3 regions of the Marinicellulosiphila megalodicopiae genome follow, and region 3 is predicted to be linked to each of the others. Evidence: predicted binding sites of a transcription regulator. Region 3 holds the regulator's gene; each other region holds the start of a gene.
The links. The regulator sigma-54, encoded in region 3, starts transcription at its own class of promoters, with help from an activator protein. The targets are predictions, from matches to a motif close to TGGCACNNNNNTTGCTNT.

Region 1 (7,179 bases), 1.4 Mb from region 3:
TTCATTGGCCGGCAATCCTCCAGGCAATGAAAGTACAGGATCTTGAGTTACAACTTTAGTGATTGGGTCAGTTCTAGAAATATAAATGCGTTCAGGGTTAAAACCATTGGTTGGGGTTGTGACTTCGTCATTCACATCTTGATAAAATGGCCTTACAGGTAACCCACCTCGAAAAGATTGCAATAATGTTGAGCCATCATCCTCGGGCATAATTGCGTTACTTACTCCTGGCACAAAGTTTAAATGTTCCAAGGGCGGGTTTAACGATTTTGGATTTAACGGGTCTGTGTTGTCAAAAATGGAATACCGATTATCACTTTCAAACACAACAATTAAAGGAGGAGATAAATCATTGCCTTCTTTAAACATGGCAGTATCTTTACTGATCATGACACCTTGGTCAATCACTCCAGAGCCTTGATTGCCTAAACTAGTGCTTGCTTTGACTGGCATTGCAAGGGCAACTTGAGAGGGTTCAGCAATGACAGCTTTAAATTGTGCGGCTGCATGGCGTAATGGTTGAATTCGAAACACATCTTTTGCTTGAAACGACCCTGCTTCTAAAGTGAGTTTTAAGCCTTCAAACTCTATGCTTTCAGGGAAAGACCCCATAAATGCGCCTTCTTTTACAACGGTATCATCGCTGATTCTTGTTACTTTATATTCAAAATCTTTTGGGCCAGTGAATTTCAATTCATAATCTGAAGTAGTCAGCAGTGTATTGTCGGTGATCTCTACGCTTAGTATTCTGTCATTGGGCATTTGATTTTCGCTACTTGCTTGAACACGATCACGAGTTAATTCAGGTGCGTTTAAATCTTGAAAAATATCCTCACCAAAATTCCCATCTAGATCCAAGCCTAGTCTGTGTTGTTCGTTTAATTCAGAAGAAATAGCAATGGCAACACGACCAAGGGCATTCATAGAGGTATCTAACATTTGAGCACGAAAAGTAAGTAATCCGCCTAGTTGTCCCCCAGTAATTTTTTCAGTTAAATTTAATTGTTCAGTAGGAGAAGTGAACGTGACATCTTTTCTTGATGGATCAGTATCTCCAGCAATGGTGTCCAACCGTCCTGTATCAAATTTCAAAACCAATGACTGCCCATTACCTATTGAAATATCGTAAATACCATCGTTATCAATTACTTCAATATTGATCTTTTCGGATAACTCTCTTACCAATTCATCTCGTTTGTCTAGTAAGTCATTAGGCGCTTTGTAATCTAAATTCCCTGTTGAAAATGCAATACTTTGATTTAACTCAGCAATGCCTTCTGCAAGCACATTAATTTCATCTGTTAATGCCAACACTTGCCCGTTTATGACTTCGTTTTGTGAATTGAGTTTTTCATGAATGGTATTAAATCGATCAGCTAATGACTGAGCTTGTCCAATAAATACCTGTCTTGTTGGAATGTAAGCTGGATTATCTGCCGAGGATTGTGCTGCTGCAAAAAATTCAGCCAATGCGGGAGTCAAACCCGTTCGTTCATCCGCCATTAATCGATCTATCTGTTCGACATTGGTTTCGTAAGATTCCAGAGAATTAAAACTTTGAGTGCTGTCGCGAATTTCGGCAGTTAAAAATTCATCTGTAATGCGTCTAATTTGAGTGACTTCCACCCCTGCGCCAATATAGCCTGCGCCAGTGTATTGAGCATTGGCTGTATGAGTTACCACTTCTTGTCTTGTGTAGCCTGCGGTTGTGGCATTTGAAATATTATGCCCAGTTGTTGCAAGTTGCTTTTGATTGGCTTGCAAGCCTGAAATACCGATACTCAATAAAGAAACGCTCATTAGAACTCTCCTTTATCAGTATCACTGCTTGAGATATCCATCGCCAAAATCATTTCATTAAACATGGCGCTTTTGGAGATGGCGCGAATTTTTTGGCTATAATTAGGATCCGTTGCGTACCCAGATTGTTGAATATTTTCAATGTATTGATTTGGGTTGGCTAGGGCATTTTGATAACGTTCACTGCCTTTAATAAATTCAACATAATCTTTAAACGATTCAGAAAAATTATCATAGACTCTAAACTCATCCATTACATTTTTTTTGATTCCGTTTTCATATTCATGAGTCATGACTTCTGCTGTTTTGCCTTCCCATGAATCTTTGCTTTTAATACCAAATAAATTAAAACTTATTTCTCCATCATTATTGTTAAATATTTTTTGACCCCATCCGGTTTCTAATGCTGCTTGAGCTAATAAAATTTTAGGATTGATATTTAAGTTTTCTGCTGCATCTTTTGCCATTGGCCAGAGTGTTTTTACAAAATCCATAGGTGAGTCAATGGTGCGTTTTTCATGATATTCTTGAGCGGTTGAATCGGTTTTTCCAAGTTTGGGTTTATTAATAAAAATATCCAATGGATTTAAATGTTTATAATGATCTAATCCTTTGTAATCTTTATCGTTCAGTGTTCGAATGGAGTTGTCACCAAGATTAAAGCCTTGATTTGCTTCATCAATAGTATTTAATTGAATGGATGCTAAATCTTCAGGGCTTGATGCTTTTGATTTTAATTGTTCGTATAAAACATCAGCAACGCCGAATCCACCTTGTTGGGACAGAGTTAAACTTAATTGTTCATCATACATGTCCTGATAAAAATCCGTCTCTTGCGAGTTAAACATAGAATCTTTACCTAATACTTCGTTTGCTTGGCGCATAGAGCTGAGCATCATGTTCACAAACATTGATTCGAATTGCTTTGCCACTTGTTGTAAAGCGCCATCTTCATCACTTTTACTTTGTGTTTTTAAGCTGTTTAATCCTGCTAAGTCATTGTAGACAAAGGCACGGTCAATATTTGCTGTCATGTGGCCAACTTTTGCCGCTGTGGGCAGATTGTCAAAGATATATCTTCCAAAGCAAAAGCTGTTCCTAATAATTAAACTCAATGAGTGTAAAAATAAAATATCCATACGGTAAGTAGCATTTAATTTACAGTTAAAGGACATTAAGTTAGATAAAACGCTGGTAGAATAGGGTGAATCGAATTTCACTCGTTGGAAAATAATGTGAAATCTGTCACAATGCGTAAATTAGCGATTTAAAATTTAACTTAGGAAAAGTGCATGATTCTATTACCTACTGAAAAACGCTTAGATTGGTTGCGTGCGCCAATAGTGTTAATGAGTATTGTTTTTTTAAATATTGCTGTATTTTTTTTGTATCAAACTCAAGATGCTAAAAAATATTCTGATGCTTTACATCAATACACTCAAGGACAAACCAATTTTTTTGCAAATGAACGATCTGCTTATTTTGATTATTATCCTGATTACTATGATTCAGTGGATCAAATCACTCCTTACGAAATTTTATTTGACGATGAGTTTTATATTTATTTTAAGGAAAATTCTTATATTGAAATGGATCAATGGCAATATGATAATTATTTTTATCAAAGAGATGAAATTCAAAAATTAATATTATCAAACAGTGCATCGTCATTTGGTTATATACCCAGTAATTTCGAAATCACTCGTGTATTTACTCATATGTTTTTACATGGGGATATATTTCACTTGTTGGGTAATTTATTTTTCTTGGTACTGTGTGGGTTTGCAGTAGAAGCAGCTATTGGGCATTTACGTTTTTTATTATTTTATATGATTTCGGGCATTGGGGCTGTATTCGCTTTTGCATTATTTGATTTAAATAGTACTACTGCGTTGATTGGTGCGTCAGGGGCCATTTCTGGTGTGATGGCAATGTATCTTGTTGTTTTTAAACTCAAAAAGATAGAGTTTTTTTATTGGTTTTATTTTTTCGTTGGATACTTTAAAGCACCCGCGTTATTAATTTTACCCATTTATATTGCAAATGAAATCTATCAATATTTGACTATGGAAGGATCGAATGTCGCGTTTATGGCCCATGCTGGTGGGTTTGTAACTGGTGCGATTTGTTTGGGGGGAGTGCAATTAATATATCCTAAAACAATTGATATCGAATATATCGAAGAAGATGATGTTGAATTTGAGCGTTTGCAAAAACTTGATGCTATTTATAATCGCATTGAAGCTTATCGATTTAAAGAGGCAAGTCGATTAATTCGTACTTATCAAATGGAATATGAAGACGATGAAAATTTAAAGTTAATTCATTACCATATGCTTGGTCTGCAACAGACGCAAGAGGCTAAAAATAGCAGAACACGACTTGCTATAAATTTGCTATCGCAAAAGAAAATCGAAAATAAAAATTTACCTACAATTGCTAATATTTGGTCAAATAATTCAGAAGTAAAAAATCAAATGGATTTAGAAAAGTTACGCCGATTAGCGTGGCGTTTATGCGATTATAAAGATTTACAACACGCTGAAGAAATTACTGTACATCTAGTAGAAAACAAAAATGACGATTCGATTATTGCATTACTACAAAAACTAGCTAAAGAATTTGCTGAACAAAATAATCAACCTAAACGAATAAAATACTTAAAGTTAGCTCAATCTATTCACGCTCAGGGAATGTAACATGATTCATTGCAAATACCACCCAAGTAAAGACGCGACCTATTTTTGCAAAGTTTGTAATGTGGATTGTTGTGACCAATGTACAGATGTGAGCGAATATTTGGACGAAAACCGCTGTTTTAAATGTAATAGCCATATGCAACAGGTGAAACAAAATCAAATAAAAAAACCATTTTGGCGTAGACTTCAAGCCAGTTTTCGTTATCCATTAGATATTAAAACTTTAGGTGTCATTGCATTGTTTGTTTTGATATCGGGTTTGATTCCTTCATTGCCATTTAAATTTATTCTTAGTTTGATTGTGTTTGGCACATTATTTAAGTATTTATTTACCTGTCTTAAACATACCGCCATGGGAGAGTTTAACCCACCTGATCCAATAGATGCGATTGAAGGTGGCTTTGTACTGGCATTAAAAGTAATTGGTCTTTTTGTGGTGTTGGCTTTTGTCATTAAATTTATGTTTGATGTGATCAATTATCAACTTGCAGCAATTGTTACGTTTGCCATTTTTCTATTATTGCCAGCAATCGTTATGGTGTTAGCTTTGACAGATTCCTTAGTTGAAGCGTTAAATCCAATGAATGTCATTCACGCTGCCGTTCAATTGGGATTACAGTATCTTGTGTTTCTAGGTTTTATATTTGTCATGATCGGTTCCGCTGAAGTATTGAATTCAACGATATCTTTAGTGTTTCCTCAAGCTTCCAGTTTTTTATCGGCATGCGTGGGTATTTATTATTTAATAGTTGCGTTTCATATTATGGGTTATATGGTTTATGAAAACCAAGGTAAGCTTCTAAAGCAAGAATCCATGTTAAATGATAGCGATAAGGATCAAAGAACTCCGGCTCAACGAGCATTAGCTAAGGCAAATATCTTTGTAAAAGAAGGATTGTTTAATCATGCTGTTAGTGTATTTGATCAAGGTATAAAAGATTCCCCACAGGATTATCATCTACATACTAAGTATTTTGAATTTTTAATGGCTTGCCATGCATCAGATCAAATGTCTAAATTTGGTGGAAGATATTTAAATCTACTTATAAAAACTCACCGGAATGAACGAATTTATTCAACCTATAGAAATATATTAGAGTTGACGGGTTCTTTTCAAATTAATTTATTACAAAATAAATTAATTGTTGCTAGAGCATGTTATGAGAGGGGGAATAATGTTCAATGTGTGAAGTTGTTAAATGGCGTCCAAAATTTACACAAAGACGATCCGGATTTAATTGAAGCATTTCAATTATTACATGATGCATTGATATTTATACCAGGACAGGAAGAAACGGGTAAAAAAGTAAGAGCGCATTTGAAGGCGCTAATTTCAAAGAAAAAAGGTCAGGATTCATTAGTTGATCGTAAAGGACTTGTTACTGATACTCGTATAGCTGCAATTAAAAATACAAATGAAACCATGCGTAATCAAACATCAGAATCGTTAGATGATAAAATCAAACTTACAAAAAAAGATATGGAACAAGCAAGAAATGAACTTTCTAGAAATCTCAAAATCTCACCTGAAAATTATTTAAAGCAACAAGAAGATTTAGATGCGCCTTTGACTTTAGAGGGTGAAACTGATCAATCATCAACTTCAAAAGTTCACACGTCCCCCTTTGATTTCGAGTCAACTGAAAAAGAGGAAGGTTCAGATTCATCAAAACGATCGAATACGTCCAAATCAACCAATAAATATCAAGATGATTTCTCACCAATCGAATTTAATTAATATCCGAATGCCTTACTCAGTTTAAAAATGCGCTCAATTTTTATTGTAAACTCATTTTTTGCTGATTTTCCAAATCGTTACTTCACAGATTTTAATATTGAAGTAGTGCAAAAATCATTCAGCTGATAAGATCTTTCTTTTTAAAATTAAGGTTAGGGCGTGTTTGAATTATTAGGATTACTTGGGTTTATCTTTACAGGAGCCTTATTGTTAGGAGTTATCTTTGCTTGGATTGTTTTTTTTGATCATAAAAAAACAAAACTAAGACTATTTCAGTTAGAGAGTGAACTTGCACAACTTAAATTAAAAAACATTTCTGAATCCAATTCTGAATCCATTTCTGAATCCAAAGTTGAAGAAGTTGAAGAAGTTGAAGAAGTTGAAAAAGTTGAGCAAATACAAAACTTAATAACCAATTTAAGTGACACTCAAACACTAATAGATGAAACGACAAAGGTTGACGATGAACAACTATTGCCAAAACCGATCCTTAATGAAAAAGTCAAAAAAAATCCTTCAGAAAATAGTTTACAACTATCAGAAGTAAACACCTCCCAAGCGTATAAATCGTCTCAACAATCCCGCTTATTCTCTACAACTGAGTCAAAGGTTCATCAACCTAATGCAATTGAGCACTTTGTCGCTTGGGTCATTACAAATTGGATGGTGAGTGTTGGTGGTTTAAGTGTTGCCATAGCGGGTGTGTTTTTAGTTAAATATTCAATGGATCAAGGTTATTTAAGCCCAGCTTTAAGAATTAGTTTTTCTATTATGTTTGGATTGATACTTCACGCTGGGGCATATTATTGGATGAAAAAGTCCAAACAAGTAATAGCATCGATCTCTGCTTTAGCAGGTGCGGGCAGTATCACTATGTACGCTGCCATTTTAGCAGGGTTGCGAATGTACGATATGTTCCCATCATTGATTGTATTTTTATTG
Region 2 (7,179 bases), 2.0 Mb from region 3:
TCTTGCACAATGCCATATATTGGTGCAATTCCAGTTCCTGTTGCAATTAACAACATATCCCTATTTTCTTTTTTATACACACAATCCCCCATTGGCCCTTGTACACCAATTTTATGCCCAACCCATACATCGTTTTTAATCCATTGACTGAATACTCCGTTTTTTAATATTCGAATATGCAACTCAATAAAATCATGGTAAATGGGGTGACTGACGATTGAATATGAACGCGCGATTTGAGCGTTTTTATAGAGTGTCACGTATTGACCTGTTATGTATTCAAATGGGGCTTTTAAACGAATGCGCACCACATTGTCATTTAGAAATACTTTATCGATAACGATCGCTTCAATTTGCTTTCCATTTGCACTTACAGGAGTAATTGTTGTATTAGATAATGGTTTAAATTGACAACTTAACACATAGCCTAGGGATTTTTGTGTATCATTAACGCCATACTGTGAGCTTTTTAATGAGTCGTTTGTTGATTTAACACTGACTAAGCAACTTTGGCATTTTCCTGCCTTGCACCCACATGGTACATCAAAACCATTTCGCAATAACCCATCTAATAAAGTTTCCCCTATTTTCAGTTCAACATCTAAATTTTGATAATGTATGATTGTCATTAACGCTCCTTATTTTCAATTTTTTGTGTAGGCAAACCACTTTTTAAATTTCCAGCATTATTGGCAGATATTTTTGAAGGATTAATATCGCCATACAACTTAAATTTTAACTGCTGCCAAAAACTGAGTTTTTTCTGTTTGGTAAAACTTTTTTTTACCTGATGCTCACCTTCCCACTGACCATATCCAATCACACCAATAATATTATTTCTTTTTAATACTATTTTTCGATATACGTTTTTATTTTTAAATATTAAAACTTTAATTAATGGATTTTTTTCAATATTGGTTACCTGGCCAAAACTAAAAATGTTTTGATCGATTACATTTATCTTATTCACAACAAATGAACCTCGATAATTAGTTTTTCCTGTAATGATTGAATTAGCTGCAACCATTGCTTGTTCATAACCTGGATGAACAACTGAGTAAACTTTTCCTCGATGCTCACTGCATTCACCAATGGCAAAAATCGATTGATTTGAAGCTATTAATTGATCATTCACAATAATGCCTTTACCTACACCTAAATTTGCATTCCTAGCTAATTCAATATTGGGTTTAATCCCTGTACATAAAATGACGGTATCGCAGCGGATTATTTTATTACCAAATAAACGAACACTCTCAACATACTCAGAGCCAATAATTTCTCTCACTCCCGAGCAAACAATGACATCAATATTACATTTTTGTAGTTCATTTCTCAGTAAGTTGGCAGCATACTCATCCAAATGATGATTCATTAGGTGCGAACCCTGTTGGATTAGAGTAATTTTAGTATTAAATTTAGTAAGAGATTTTGCGGTTTCAATTCCTAGCATGCCACCACCTGCTACCACTATATGTCGCGATCGAGCGATTCGTGAAAATAAATGTTCAGCATCTTTTAAATTTCGAAACGTATAAACCCCACAAAGATTAACCCCTGAAATATTTGGCACATGAGTCCTTGCACCTGTGGCAATTACTAAGTGATCATATTTATGAGTGTCGCCTAAAATATCAATAACTTGATTATTTCTCTTATCGATTTTTTCAATTTTTATATGACTTAATTTAAAACGTGAATAATTTAAAAGATCAGACATATCAATTTCAATTGATTCTCGTGAAGTTTGACCGGCTAACCAAGACGATAATTTGGTTCGATTATAAGGTTCAAACGGCTCATTTGAAAAAATATGAATGTCATATTTATCTGATCGTTGCAATAACTCACAACAAAATTTTATGCCTACTGGGCCAGCACCAATTACAATTATTTTTTTAATATAATCAGCTTTTTCTTCCTTTAACACATGATAAGTTGATAACGGATGCTCGCTCATTTAGCTGCCTATTGTTTAAAAATCATTAAGCAACTTTACGTTGTTTTTCATATAAGAAACGTAATACTTCTGCTCTTAATTGATTGTAATGTGGATCGCTTGCTAATTCTAAACGGCTTCTTGGTCTCTCTAAATCCACATGTAAAATTTCACCAATAGTAGCAGCAGGCCCATTTGTCATCATCACAATACGGTCAGATAATAAAACAGCTTCATCTACATCATGAGTAATCATAATTACTGTATTATTTAATTCAGCTTGAATTTCCATTAACGAGTCTTGCATATGAGCACGGGTTAACGCATCAAGTGCACCAAATGGTTCATCCATTAATAGAATATCAGGCTGCATAGCTAAGGCTCTTGCAATACCCACTCGCTGCTTCATACCGCCGGATATTTCATCCGGACGTTTGTGCATGGCATGATCCATATGTACTAATTTTAAATTATGTTCAATCCATTCCTTTTTTTCTGCTTTTGATTTCTCTTTACCAAAAACCTGATCAACGGCTAATTCAACATTTTGAAAAGCACTTAGCCATGGTAGCAATGAATGATTTTGAAACACAACAGCACGCTCAGGACCTGGCTCTGTAACTTCTTTACCATTTAAAATCACACCTCCTTTTGTCGCTTGATAAAGTCCGGCAACCACATTTAACACGGTTGATTTACCACAACCTGAGTGTCCAATTAATGAAACGAACTCTCCTTTTTTTAATTTTAATGAAACATCTTTTAACGCTGTAAAATCACCATTGGGTGTTGGAAAAGTCATATCGATATCACTGATATCTAAAATAATATCACTTACTTTATTTGGGGTAGTGCTTGGAGTCGTGCTTGGAGTCGTGCTTGGAGTCGTGCTTGGAGTCGTGCTTAAAATATCATTCATAAGATTCACCTAATTAGTTTGCTGTACTTTTATCCCAAGAGAAAAAGCGTTGAAGTTGAAGCATTGCGCGGTCAAGTAAAAAGCCTATAAACCCAATAACAAATACTGCTGTCATGATTCTTGCCAATGAATTTGAGCTGCCATTTTGGAATTCATCCCAAACAAACTTTCCAAGCCCTGGGTTTTGCGCCAACATTTCTGCGGCAATTAACACCATCCAAGCAATACCCAAAGATAAACGCATACCCGTAAAAATCATTGGAATGGAGGCAGGTAATACTATTTTTTGAACGTGTTTTAAAGCAGGTAAACGCAATACTTTACTGACATTCACTAAATCTTGATCAATACTTGAAACACCCACAGCTGTGTTAATGACCATTGGCCAAATACAGCATAATGTCACTGTAATCATCGAAACAATAAATGATTTTGCAAACATCGGATCATCACTTACATACAATGCGCTCACTACAATGGTTACCAATGGCAGCCATGCCAGCGGTGATACTGGTTTAAATACTTGAATAATTGGATCCACACCATTTCTTATAAATTTGTTCAGTCCGATTGCAATACCTAGAGGCACAGCGATAATAGCCCCAACTAAAAAACCACTCATAACGGTAATTAAACTTGTAAATATTTGATCAATAAATGTTTCTTTACCAGGGTAACTTCTTGTTTTTATCTCATAACTTGGATCTTTTGCTAACCGTTCATTATTTCTCGTTTCTTGGCGCACCATAAATGCGTCTTCTTTTTGGCGTTCAGTTTTATGCTCTTCATATAATGAACTGAATTGTTCCATTACAGCACTAGGCCCTGGAAATTTCCCCAAGGACGTATTGATATTGGATGCCGCAGCAGACCAAACCAATAAAAAAATTAATATTCCAATACATGGCGCTAAAATAGCTTTAATAATTGACGGTGTATTACGATCTAACGCTTTAAACCAATCAGCAATTCTTTGCTTTTTAGGTGTCTCAATTATTGTTTCAGTTGTCATGATAAATATCTAACCTCTTATTTGAATCGTTATTTCCAGTACATTTCTAGTAATTAAGATTCGATTTACATCTTATAAATAAAGCAGCAGCATTTTTCCGGGCAGGTTAAACGCTACTGCTTAAAGCCTTTGACACTTATTATTAATGCTTCCATTAATTCTTCTATTAATTAATAAGTGTCATTTTTATTTAAAGTTTGTCCCCTTGTTTTAAACCAATACTGAATTTATTGATGTAAGCGTTAGGAGTTTTACCATCATAAACAATGTCATCAATGAAATGTTTTTGAGGGTCACGGTAACCATCTTCAGTTTTAAAATCAGGAAATTCAGATGCTTTTGCTAACCCTTCATCTATTAAAGATTGTGCAGCTAACTCATATAGATCAGGACGGTACACTTGTTTTGCTAAATCGTCGTACCATTGATCAGACTTATCTTCAGATATTTGCCCCCAACGACGCATTTGAGTTAAGTACCAAACTGCATCAGAATAATATGGGTAAGTTGCGTTATAACGGAAAAACACATTGAAATCAGGTACTGAACGCTTATCACCTTTTTCATATTCAAATGTGCCTGTCATTGAATTTGCAATCACTTCGTAATCTGCACCCACGTAATTTGATTGCGATAAAATTTTAACAGCCGCTGGGCGATTTTTATTATTTTCAGCATCCAACCACATTGCCGCACGAATTAATGCACGTGTTAAACGAATCGTTGTATTTGGGTATTTTTCAGCAAACTCTTCTGTGATTCCGAAAACTTTTTCTGGATTGTTTTTCCAGATTTCGTAATCCGTAACAACTGGAACACCGATACCTTTAAATACAGCTTGCTGATTCCAAGGTTCTCCCACGCAGTAACCATAAATAGTTCCAGCTTCTAAAGTGGCAGGCATTTGTGGCGGTGGTGTGACAGATAAAAATGCATCTGCACTAATTTTTCCTGAAGTATCACCATTATGTGGCGCATAAAAACCAGGGTGAATTCCACCTGCTGCTAACCAATAACGTAACTCGTAGTTATGTGTGGATACAGGAAATACCATACCCATATTAAATGGCTTTCCTTCATCTTTATATTTTTCAATAACCGGTTTTAATGAATCTGCCTTAATAGGATGAACCGGTTTTCCGTCTGCTTGCTTAGGAATATTTGGTAACATTTGTGCCCAAATATCATTAGATACTGTAATTGCATTACCGTTTAAATCCATTGAAAACGGCGTAATAATATTAGCTTTCGTACCATAACCCATCGTTGCAGCAATTGGCTGTCCTGCTAACATATGTGCACCATCTAAACGACCATCGATCACACCATCTAGCAATACTTTCCAGTTAGCTTGCGCCTCAATCGTCACATACAAACCCTCTTCTTCAAAGTATCCATTTTCATAGGCAATGGCAATTGGAGCCATATCGGTCAGTTTAATAAAACCAAATGTTAGCTCCTCTTTTTCTGGGTATCCTAATTCTGCATTTGCATTGAATGACACACTCACTGCTGCACCTAATAAAACTGTTTGTATCGGTTTTAACCACTTCATGGTATTTCCTCGTTATTTAATTTTTTAATTGATGGCTTTTTTTAGCCAAAAAAAAACGCCTATTCGCCCACTTCAATTAAGAAGTAACGAATAAGCGTCTTTGCTTGTTACAAAACGACTTCGTTTTGCTTTTGACCTTTCTATCGCCATTGATAAAAAAGTAGAATTTTTCAAATCTCATATACAAAAGCATTTACTATGCCAAGTTAAATTAAAAACATTATAAACAGCCTATAACAGCCATATTTAAAGGGTTATAGCGTATAATATTTTAAAACCTTCTAATTATTTAGAATTTTAAAGCGCTAAAAACAATAAAAAAATGAATCGAGTTTCATTTTGGTGCGCTAAAAAAGTGCACCTCCTCTTAAATCCTGACAAGCGTCTCTTTTTGATATCACTCAAGACTTTTCAATAAGACTTAATTGGAATCCATTTCCTAAATCCTATTCATTAATTGAAATAAAATTGAGAAGGATTTATACCTTGAAGTAATTGATAAGGAAGGTCGTGCAATGATTGTTGAGAATATTGCTTACAACCCGCCAGCTGTTGTTTCTATTAAAATGATTAAAGGCCCTTGGTTCCCTGTAGTGTATTGTAGTGACATCAAATTTTGTTTTTTTGAATCATTGGGTTAGTTTTTCGAATGAATCCGGAACCTACATAAAAGATTATTTTTTACACTGTAGGCTCGGGATTCATTGTGAGGGTTTTTATAAATTTTGTTTTTTGAATCATTGGGTTAGTTTTTTTCCGAATGAATCCGGAACCTACATAAAAGATTATTTTCAACACTGTAGGCTCGGGATTCATTCCGAGGGTTTCAACAAATTTTTTTTGAATGATCTGGATAGTTTTTCCGAATAAATCCGGAACCTACAGAAAAGATTATTTTCTACACTGTAGGCTCGGGATTCATTGTGAGTTTTTTTACAAATTTTGTTTTTTGAATGATTGGCTTAGTTTTTCCGAATACATCCGGAACCTACATAAAATATGAACTAAAAAGGACAGGCTAATTAAAATAATTTGACAACCCTCACAATCGATCTATCATTTTATAAATATAAAGACAACATAATTCAAATGGATTGAATTTGTTGTCATTTGATTAATCAATTAGGAATCAACATGACAAAAGCGAGAAAACGCCTAGTAAATTATACTGCTACTACAAAATACTTAATTACCTGCCGTTGCGTGCGTCGCGCATTTCTGTGCGGTAAAGATGAGTATACCAACCAAGATTTTGAGCATCGCCGTGCATGGGTTGAAGATATTTTATTGTAACTTCCCAGCATATTTGCAATTGATATCGCCTCATATGCAATCATGAATAACCATTATCATTTGGTGATTAGCGTGAACGTTAAACAGGCTGAGTCTTGGTCTGCTGCCGAGGTAATCAAGCGCTGGCATCAATTGTATACGGGTACGATGATATCTAGAGCGTTTTTAGATGGCTCTAAACTCAACCCACAAGAAAGTATTTTGCTAGCCGAAACCGTTGAAATTTGGCGTAATCGATTGATTAATATTGGTTGGTTTATGAAAAATATTAATGAGCCGATTTCTAGACTCTCAAATATTGAAGATAACTGCACAGGCAAATTTTGGGAGGGTCGATATAAATCAAAAGCGATTTTAGACGATGAAGGATTATTAGCCGCCATGGTTTATGTAGATTTAAATCCTGTGCGCGCTCAAATGACTAAAACACCTGAAGAATCTGAATATACATCAATCAAAAA
Region 3 (7,179 bases):
TATCTGGCATGATTACTAATTCATTAACAATTGGGTTGGGTGCTTCTGCTGCAATAATCCCCGGCTCAGTTAATCCAATATAACGTGCATTATAAATTCGTTGTTTTGCATGAGAAATAGTGGCCCCTTTCATTGGGCCTTTCATGACTCCAGGTCCACAACCTGTACAAATATTTAATCCGCGTAAACCAAGCTCATGACCAACGGCCTTAGTGTATTCATATTCTTCTCTGACAATGGAGTGACCGCCCCAGCAAACAACGATATTAGGCAATCGACCTGCTTTTAAAGCATTTGCATTTCGTAAAAGGTGAAAAACATAATTTGTAATATCATCACTTTGTTCTAAGGGGAGCGGATTCATTTGTAATTTAGCTTGAGTAAAAACCAAATCACGTAAACAGCTAAATAACATTTCTCGAGTAGATGCGATCATTTGACCATCAACAAAAGCCGAGGAGGGGGCGTTGGTTAATTGTAATTTTAATCCGCGATCTTCTTGTTTGATTTCAATATCAAAGTCTTCATATTGTGCCAGTAAAATTTTCGCATCGTCGCATTCAGAGCCGACATTTAAGATCGCCAATGAACAAGATCGAAAAATTTCATATAAACTGCCTTCTCCTGTTTTTTTAAGAAGTAACACCTCTCGTTGCGAAAGCATTTCCATCGAGCGTTTTGGTGTAATGGATGCACTTAACTTGTGGTCTGACATAAAAACTCCCTTATTTGCCTTATTTTTGTTATTTATATACACGTTTGCATTTAAGTTTAGCAAAAATATTACAAACCATCACAATTCCAGACAAATAGTTATTTAGAGCTGATAATTTGCTTCAAAGATTTGTACAAAGTTTTACGAGATTTGACTATAAATTGTGGTTTACGTTGCTGTAAATCTGCTTTTTGTTTTTCTTTATCATTCTTTTCTTGCTCTTTTAGTGTAGCGCGAATCAATTGACGTAATGATTGTATGTCTTGAGGTTGAAATTCAGTAATAAAATCAGTTAAGGAGTCTGGTTGAGTTAATAATAATTCTCGCCACCTTTCAACTTCAGAGGATACTTGTTGAAATACCGTACTGCTGGAATCTAATAAATCTAGTTGTTTTTCAATTTCGGCAATATCGGCAGATCGCATTAATCGACCAACAAATTGAGCATGGCGACGTTTTGCCTCATGACTTGGAATGCGTTTACTTTCTTCTAATGCGGTCAGAAGTCGATCAGAAAGTGGAAAATTTTTCCAATAACCTTCTTTAACTTCCATTAAACGGATACCCAAATCTTGAAGCAATTGTGCTTCTTTTTTAATTTGGGTTTTGCTGATGATTTCTTCTTCATCATCATCTAAATATTCAAAATCACTCATAAAATAGCCTAACTGTAATTAACTCAACAAGACAATACTTGCTAAGCCTAAAAAAATAAAAGTTCCAACTACATCAGTAATGGTCGTTAAAATTACGCCACCTGATAATGCAGGGTCTATGCCTTTCTTTTTAAGATAAATGGGTAGAAGGGTGCCTGTAATGACCGCAATAATCAAATTTATCCAAATGGCAACGCCAATAATAATGGATAATCCAATGGACGCTTTCCAAAAATATACGGCAATACCAATTACACTTGCCCATAATAAACCATTGTTAAATCCAACAATTAATTCGCGGCCAAGTAACCAGCGAATATTGTTTTTTGAAATGTGCCCCAATGCTAAACCACGAATGACAATCGTTAGTGTTTGAGTACCTGCTATGCCACCCATAGAAGGAGTGAGATTCATCAATACTGCTAGGGCAACAATTTCATCAAGGGTAGCTTCGAATAAAAACGCACAGGCAGAAGCAAATAGTGCAGTTAAAAGGTTGATACCTAACCAAAGAGCGCGTCTCTGCGAGCTTTTAAAAGCAGGTGAAAATGTATCTTCTTCTTCATCTAAGCCCGCAAAAGATAAAACAGTATGATCGGCTTGTTCGCGAATAACATCTAACACGTCATCCACTGTAATCCAGCCAACTAAAGTACCATCATTGGATACAACAGGCGCAGTAACATAGTCGTGACGTTCAAAAAGGTGGGCAACTTCATTTGAAGAGGTGTTAACTTTGATCCCTTCTATGTCCGAATTCATGACTTCACGTACAGTTAAATCTGGCTCATGAGTTAATAACTTACTTAAATGTAAAATACCAACCAGTTTTTCGTGTCGGCTAGTGACAAATACACAATCCATTTGTTCGGGTAAGTCTGAATGCCTACGTAAAAAACGTAAAACCACTTCTAGGGTGATATTTGCTCTTACACTGATGAAGTTTGTGTTCATCAAACCGCCTGCGCAATCTTCATCGTATGAAAGTAATACTTCCATATCTTTTCGATCTTTAGGGGTCATTACTCCAAGTACTTGATCCGAAATACGATCCGGTAACTGTTGAAGTATGTCGGCTAAATCATCGCGCTCTAAATCTTGCGTGGCGGTTTTGATCTTTTCGGGGGAAAGGTTTTTTAAAAATGATGCCTGTAATTCATCATTTAAATAAGGAATGATTTCATATTGAATCGATTCTGTTAAATTTTCCCATATGGCAATTCTTTGATTACTTGGGTTGGATTCAATTATATAAGCTAAATTTGAAGGATTAAGCTCTTGTTCGGTTAATTGTTTGAAAGCAGCAAAATTTTCTTCGAGAATCGATTGATTTAGAAGTAAAGAGTATTGTTCTAATTGCGATTGTTCAAAATGAGATGGCATAATTGAAGTGTAGTGGGCAAAAAACGCGTAAGTGTAGCGATTTGTAAGAGCAGAATAAAGAGAAAGAAAAAGAATCTATGAATATGGAAATAACGCTGGGTTATTCACCTTCATCAAAATAATTATTAAATATGGTTTTTATGGCATCTATTGCAGCTTGTTCGTCTTTTCCTTCAGCACTCACATCCAAAATAGTGCCTTTAGCTGCACCTAGCATCATTACAGTCATGATAGATTTTGCATTAGCGGTTTTGCCTGCTTTATCTAGAAGGATGTTTGAGCTAAATTGATTTGCTACTCCGACCAACTTGGCCGCTGCACGGGCGTGTAATCCAAGTTTGTTGATGACTTCTATTTTTGCTTCAATCAAAATTAATGTCCTAATTCCCTGTGGCGAACTTGAACATTTACATGTTTAGTTTGCATGCCCTTAGTTAATTTTTCTGCTAAATATACAGAACGGTGTTGGCCGCCTGTACATCCTATCGCAACTGTTAAATAAGATCGATTATTTTGTTCAAATTGAGGTATCCATTTTTCAATGAAGCTAAAAATATCAACATACATCTGACTTACTTCTGGCTGTTCCGATAAAAAGTCAATGATAGGCTGGTGTTGTCCTGTATAACTTCTAAGATCGGGATTCCAATAAGGATTAGGTAAACAGCGTACATCAAATACAAAATCAGCGTCGGTGGGAGCCCCGTGTTTAAACCCAAATGAGATAAATTGCAGAGAAAGGTGAGATTGTTCGTGTTTAATAACCCTGTCACGTATCACTGTTCTGAGTTGTTGTTCACTTAACTTTGATGTGTCGATTTTTAATTGAGAAAAATCTTCAAGCGGTTTGAGTATGTATTTTTCAATTTCAATGGCTTCAGATAAGGAGGTATTGTCATTTGTTAAGGGGTGGCGTCGACGATTTGTGCTGAATCGTTTAAATAATGTCTGAGGATCGGCATCTAAGAAAATTAAGTCAGTATCGATGTCTTGAGATAATTCATTATAAGTATGAGCGAATTTTTTTAATGACTTTGCGCTATTACGCGCATCGATACACAATGCAAGATTTTGAATGTCGTCATTTTCTTGTAAATTTTTAGGTAAATCCAACAGCATGGAAACTGGAAAATTATCGATACAGTGGAACTTAGCATCTTCTAATGCTTGTAATGCTGTACTTTTACCTGAACCTGAACGACCACTTAAAATGATTAATTTCATAATAATTAATTACTTAATAGTTCAAAAATTTTTGAAGAATCATTGCAGTCTCTTAAAGCGCTTAAAAAATCGGCTTGGCTGAATTTTTCTGCAATTGCTGCCAAGGTTTGAAGGTGTTCATTAGCGGCTTCAGTTGGAACAAGTAATACAAAAATCAAATCGACTTTTTGGCTATCAAGTGCATCAAAGTCAACAGGATCAGAAAGTTTAAAAAAACTTCCGATCACTTTGTCACAGTTATCTAAGCGGCAATGTGGCATGGCAACACCCATTCCAAATCCAGTGCTTCCAAGTTTTTCTCTTGCAATTAAATGATCAAAGATATGATTTTCATTTAATTGTGTGCAATTTTTAGCAATTTCATGACTAATACTTTGAATTGCGCGTTTTTTACTTGAGCCAAGATCCATGATGTAGGTTCTTTCGGCCGTTAATATATTTTTAAGTTGAATCATAATACAGTCACTAACTCAATCCGTTACATTAAACTTTTTCGTTCATTTGAAGGTGGAATATGCATCGCTTCACGATACTTTGCAATGGTTCTTCGTGCAACTTTAATTCCCTGCTGATCTAATAATGTTGCTAATTTGCTATCACTATAAGGTTTTTTTGTGTTTTCTTCGCTGATTATTTTTTTAATCATTGCTCGAATCGCCGTTGAACTGCACTCTCCGCCATTTGCAGTGGAAACATGGCTAGAGAAGAAATATTTCAATTCAAAAATACCTCTTGGGGTGTGCATGTATTTTTGAGTAGTAACCCTTGAAATGGTGGATTCATGCATGTCGACATCAAGTGCGATATCATGCAATACCAATGGTTTCATAGCTTCTTCGCCATAATCTAGAAATCCACGTTGATGTTCAACAATTTTTGTTGCTACTTTAAGTAACGTTTCATTTCTGCTATGTAAAGATTTAATAAACCACTTGGCATCACTTAAATTTGTTTTTAAATAATCATTATCACTTGAAGCATCATTACGTTTGATTAACTCAGCATACCCACTATTAATGTGTAATTTTGGCGCGATATCTGGATTTAATTCTACTAGCCATTTATTGTTTTCGATATCTTTACGAACAAATACATCTGGAACAACATATTGGGCTTGGTCTTCGGAAATACTGTCCCCTGGGCGAGGGTTAAGCGATTGTATGAGTACTAAAATAGATTGCAACTCAGTATCTTTAAATTTTGTTTTACGTAAGATGTTTTGATAATCACGAGAACCTAATTGAGGAAGGAAGTCTTTAACAATCAATTTCGCTTGTTCTAAATATTCTGTTTGAAGAGGCAGTTGCTTTAGTTGAATTGTTAGGCAGTCACTTAAATCTATGGCGCACACACCAGGTGGATCGAATTGTTGCACCCTATGAAGAACGGCTTCTAGTTCATCTAATTCAAGCATTTGTTCTTCATTCATACCTTCTTCATTTAATTCATTTGAAAGGCCTGAGAAAATTTCTTCAATTGTGGATTTTAAATATCCGTCATTTCCACAGGATTCAATTATCGATTCAGCAATGATTCGATCACGAGTATTCATCGGGGTTAAGTTTAATTGCCAAAATAAGTGATCTTGTAAATCCTCAGTTTCACTTCGAAAGCTATCAAAATTAATATCGTCACCAGAAGGTGCTGACATATTTGTGGGTAGATTTGGATAAATATCGTCCCATGAAGTATCAACCGCTAATTCGTCAGGGATATTTTCTTCCCATTGTGAATCTGTTTCTTCTATTTTATTGGGTTCGGATATTTCATTTTCAGCACTTTTTTGTGAATTTTGATCTTGTTCATTGTTATTTGCAGAAGGCTCTTCGTCATTTACTTCAAGCATTGGATTGGATTCAAGTACTTGTTGGATCTCTTGTTGCAAATCGAGCGTGGAAAGTTGTAATAAACGGATGGCTTGTTGAAGCTGGGGAGTCATCGTAAGATGCTGGCCCATTTTTAATTGAAGTGAAGTTTTCATATTTTATTATAATTACTCTGATTACAACGTAAACTGTTCGCCTAAATAAATATCTTTAACTAATTGGTTTTGCAAAACGCTGTTTGCATCGCCACTAGCAATAATGTGACCATTACCGACAATATACGCTTTTTCACAGATATCAAGCGTTTCTCGCACATTATGATCAGTAATTAACACACCGATGCCTTTGTTGCTTAATTGTTTGACGATATCTTTAATATCGTTTACAGAAATAGGATCGACACCTGCAAAGGGTTCATCAAGTAAAATAAATGCAGGATCCATCGCTAATGCACGAGCAATTTCAACCCGTCTTCTTTCTCCGCCGGACAATGCCATGCCAAGCGATTTACGTATATGTTGAATATTAAACTCATTCAATAATGATTCAAGCTTTTGTTTTTGTTCAGTTTTACTAAAATTCTTTCTTGTTTGAAGTATAGCTAAAATATTATCTTCAACTGATAATTTTCTAAAAACGCATGCTTCTTGAGGTAAGTACCCTAGCCCTTTTTGAGCTCGAATATGCATTGGTTGTTGACTGATGTCTATATTATTGATGAAAATTTGACCTTTATCCTGATTCACCAAACCTACTATCATATAAAAACATGTAGTTTTCCCCGCACCATTGGGACCTAGTAAACCGACAACTTGCCCTTGTTCAACTTCAATAGACACATCAATAACAACCGGGCGTTTGGAATAGGTCTTTGCTAAATTTTTAGCGATTAAAGTACGTGTACTCATTGCACTATCTCTTGTGAATCATAAACCGTTTCACAAAAACTATCGGGCTTGGACAGGTCACTTGAACATTCCCTAGTTGATCCATCAAGTGCATAGGTGATTTTATGACCTTTAGTGTAGTTGGTGCCAAAAGTGATTTTGGCATGGGTTTGAGCAATAATGAGCCCTGTGATGACTTCATAGGTAATGTGATCAGCAGTAACAACGATGCGTTGTTGTTTTTCATTGGTTAATTCAATCTGAGCAGGGCTGCCTTTTACATCCAAAAATTGAGTGGTGCTGGTTTCTAGATCGCGGTGATCTTCTAAAATATCTCCAATTATTTTAATTTCCGCATTGCTTGCTACTGCTTTTAAATGAATGGTTAAAAGCTCATTTTCTAATTCGCGGATGCTTGTTGATTTTGCAAGAATTTGGAATGTTTGCGCAAAAATTACCGGGCTGATTACTAAAAAAGACACAATTAA

Region 1: flgJ (flagellar assembly peptidoglycan hydrolase FlgJ) is a predicted target of sigma-54. The motif match lies at 2,883-2,900, and genes of this name have one in related genera.
Region 2: TYM08_RS04125 (CmpA/NrtA family ABC transporter substrate-binding protein) is a predicted target of sigma-54. The motif match lies at 5,612-5,629, and genes of this name have one in related genera.

Annotation. Positions count from the first base shown of each region.
Region 1 is NZ_AP023087.1:1,585,446-1,592,624, forward strand. Features, by position in the region: gene flgK (flagellar hook-associated protein FlgK) at 1-1,800, opposite strand, end outside; gene flgJ (flagellar assembly peptidoglycan hydrolase FlgJ) at 1,800-2,834, opposite strand; gene TYM08_RS06625 (rhomboid family intramembrane serine protease) at 3,093-4,499, shown strand; gene TYM08_RS06630 (hypothetical protein) at 4,501-6,237, shown strand; gene TYM08_RS06635 (DUF2339 domain-containing protein) at 6,397-7,179, shown strand, end outside.
Region 2 is NZ_AP023087.1:986,343-993,521, reverse strand. Features, by position in the region: gene TYM08_RS04145 (FAD-binding oxidoreductase) at 1-629, opposite strand, end outside; gene TYM08_RS04140 (NAD(P)/FAD-dependent oxidoreductase) at 629-1,960, opposite strand; gene TYM08_RS04135 (ABC transporter ATP-binding protein) at 1,986-2,741, opposite strand; gene TYM08_RS04130 (ABC transporter permease) at 2,872-3,870, opposite strand; gene TYM08_RS04125 (CmpA/NrtA family ABC transporter substrate-binding protein) at 4,061-5,425, opposite strand; gene TYM08_RS04120 (hypothetical protein) at 6,560-6,718, shown strand; gene TYM08_RS04115 (transposase) at 6,791-7,179, shown strand, end outside.
Region 3 is NZ_AP023087.1:2,976,220-2,983,398, reverse strand. Features, by position in the region: gene ppnN (nucleotide 5'-monophosphate nucleosidase PpnN) at 1-715, opposite strand, end outside; gene yjgA (ribosome biogenesis factor YjgA) at 814-1,371, opposite strand; gene mgtE (magnesium transporter) at 1,390-2,754, opposite strand; gene TYM08_RS12860 (HPr family phosphocarrier protein) at 2,855-3,124, opposite strand; gene rapZ (RNase adapter RapZ) at 3,127-3,978, opposite strand; gene ptsN (PTS IIA-like nitrogen regulatory protein PtsN) at 3,984-4,433, opposite strand; gene TYM08_RS12845 (RNA polymerase factor sigma-54) at 4,457-5,959, opposite strand; gene lptB (LPS export ABC transporter ATP-binding protein) at 5,981-6,712, opposite strand; gene TYM08_RS12835 (LptA/OstA family protein) at 6,709-7,179, opposite strand, start outside.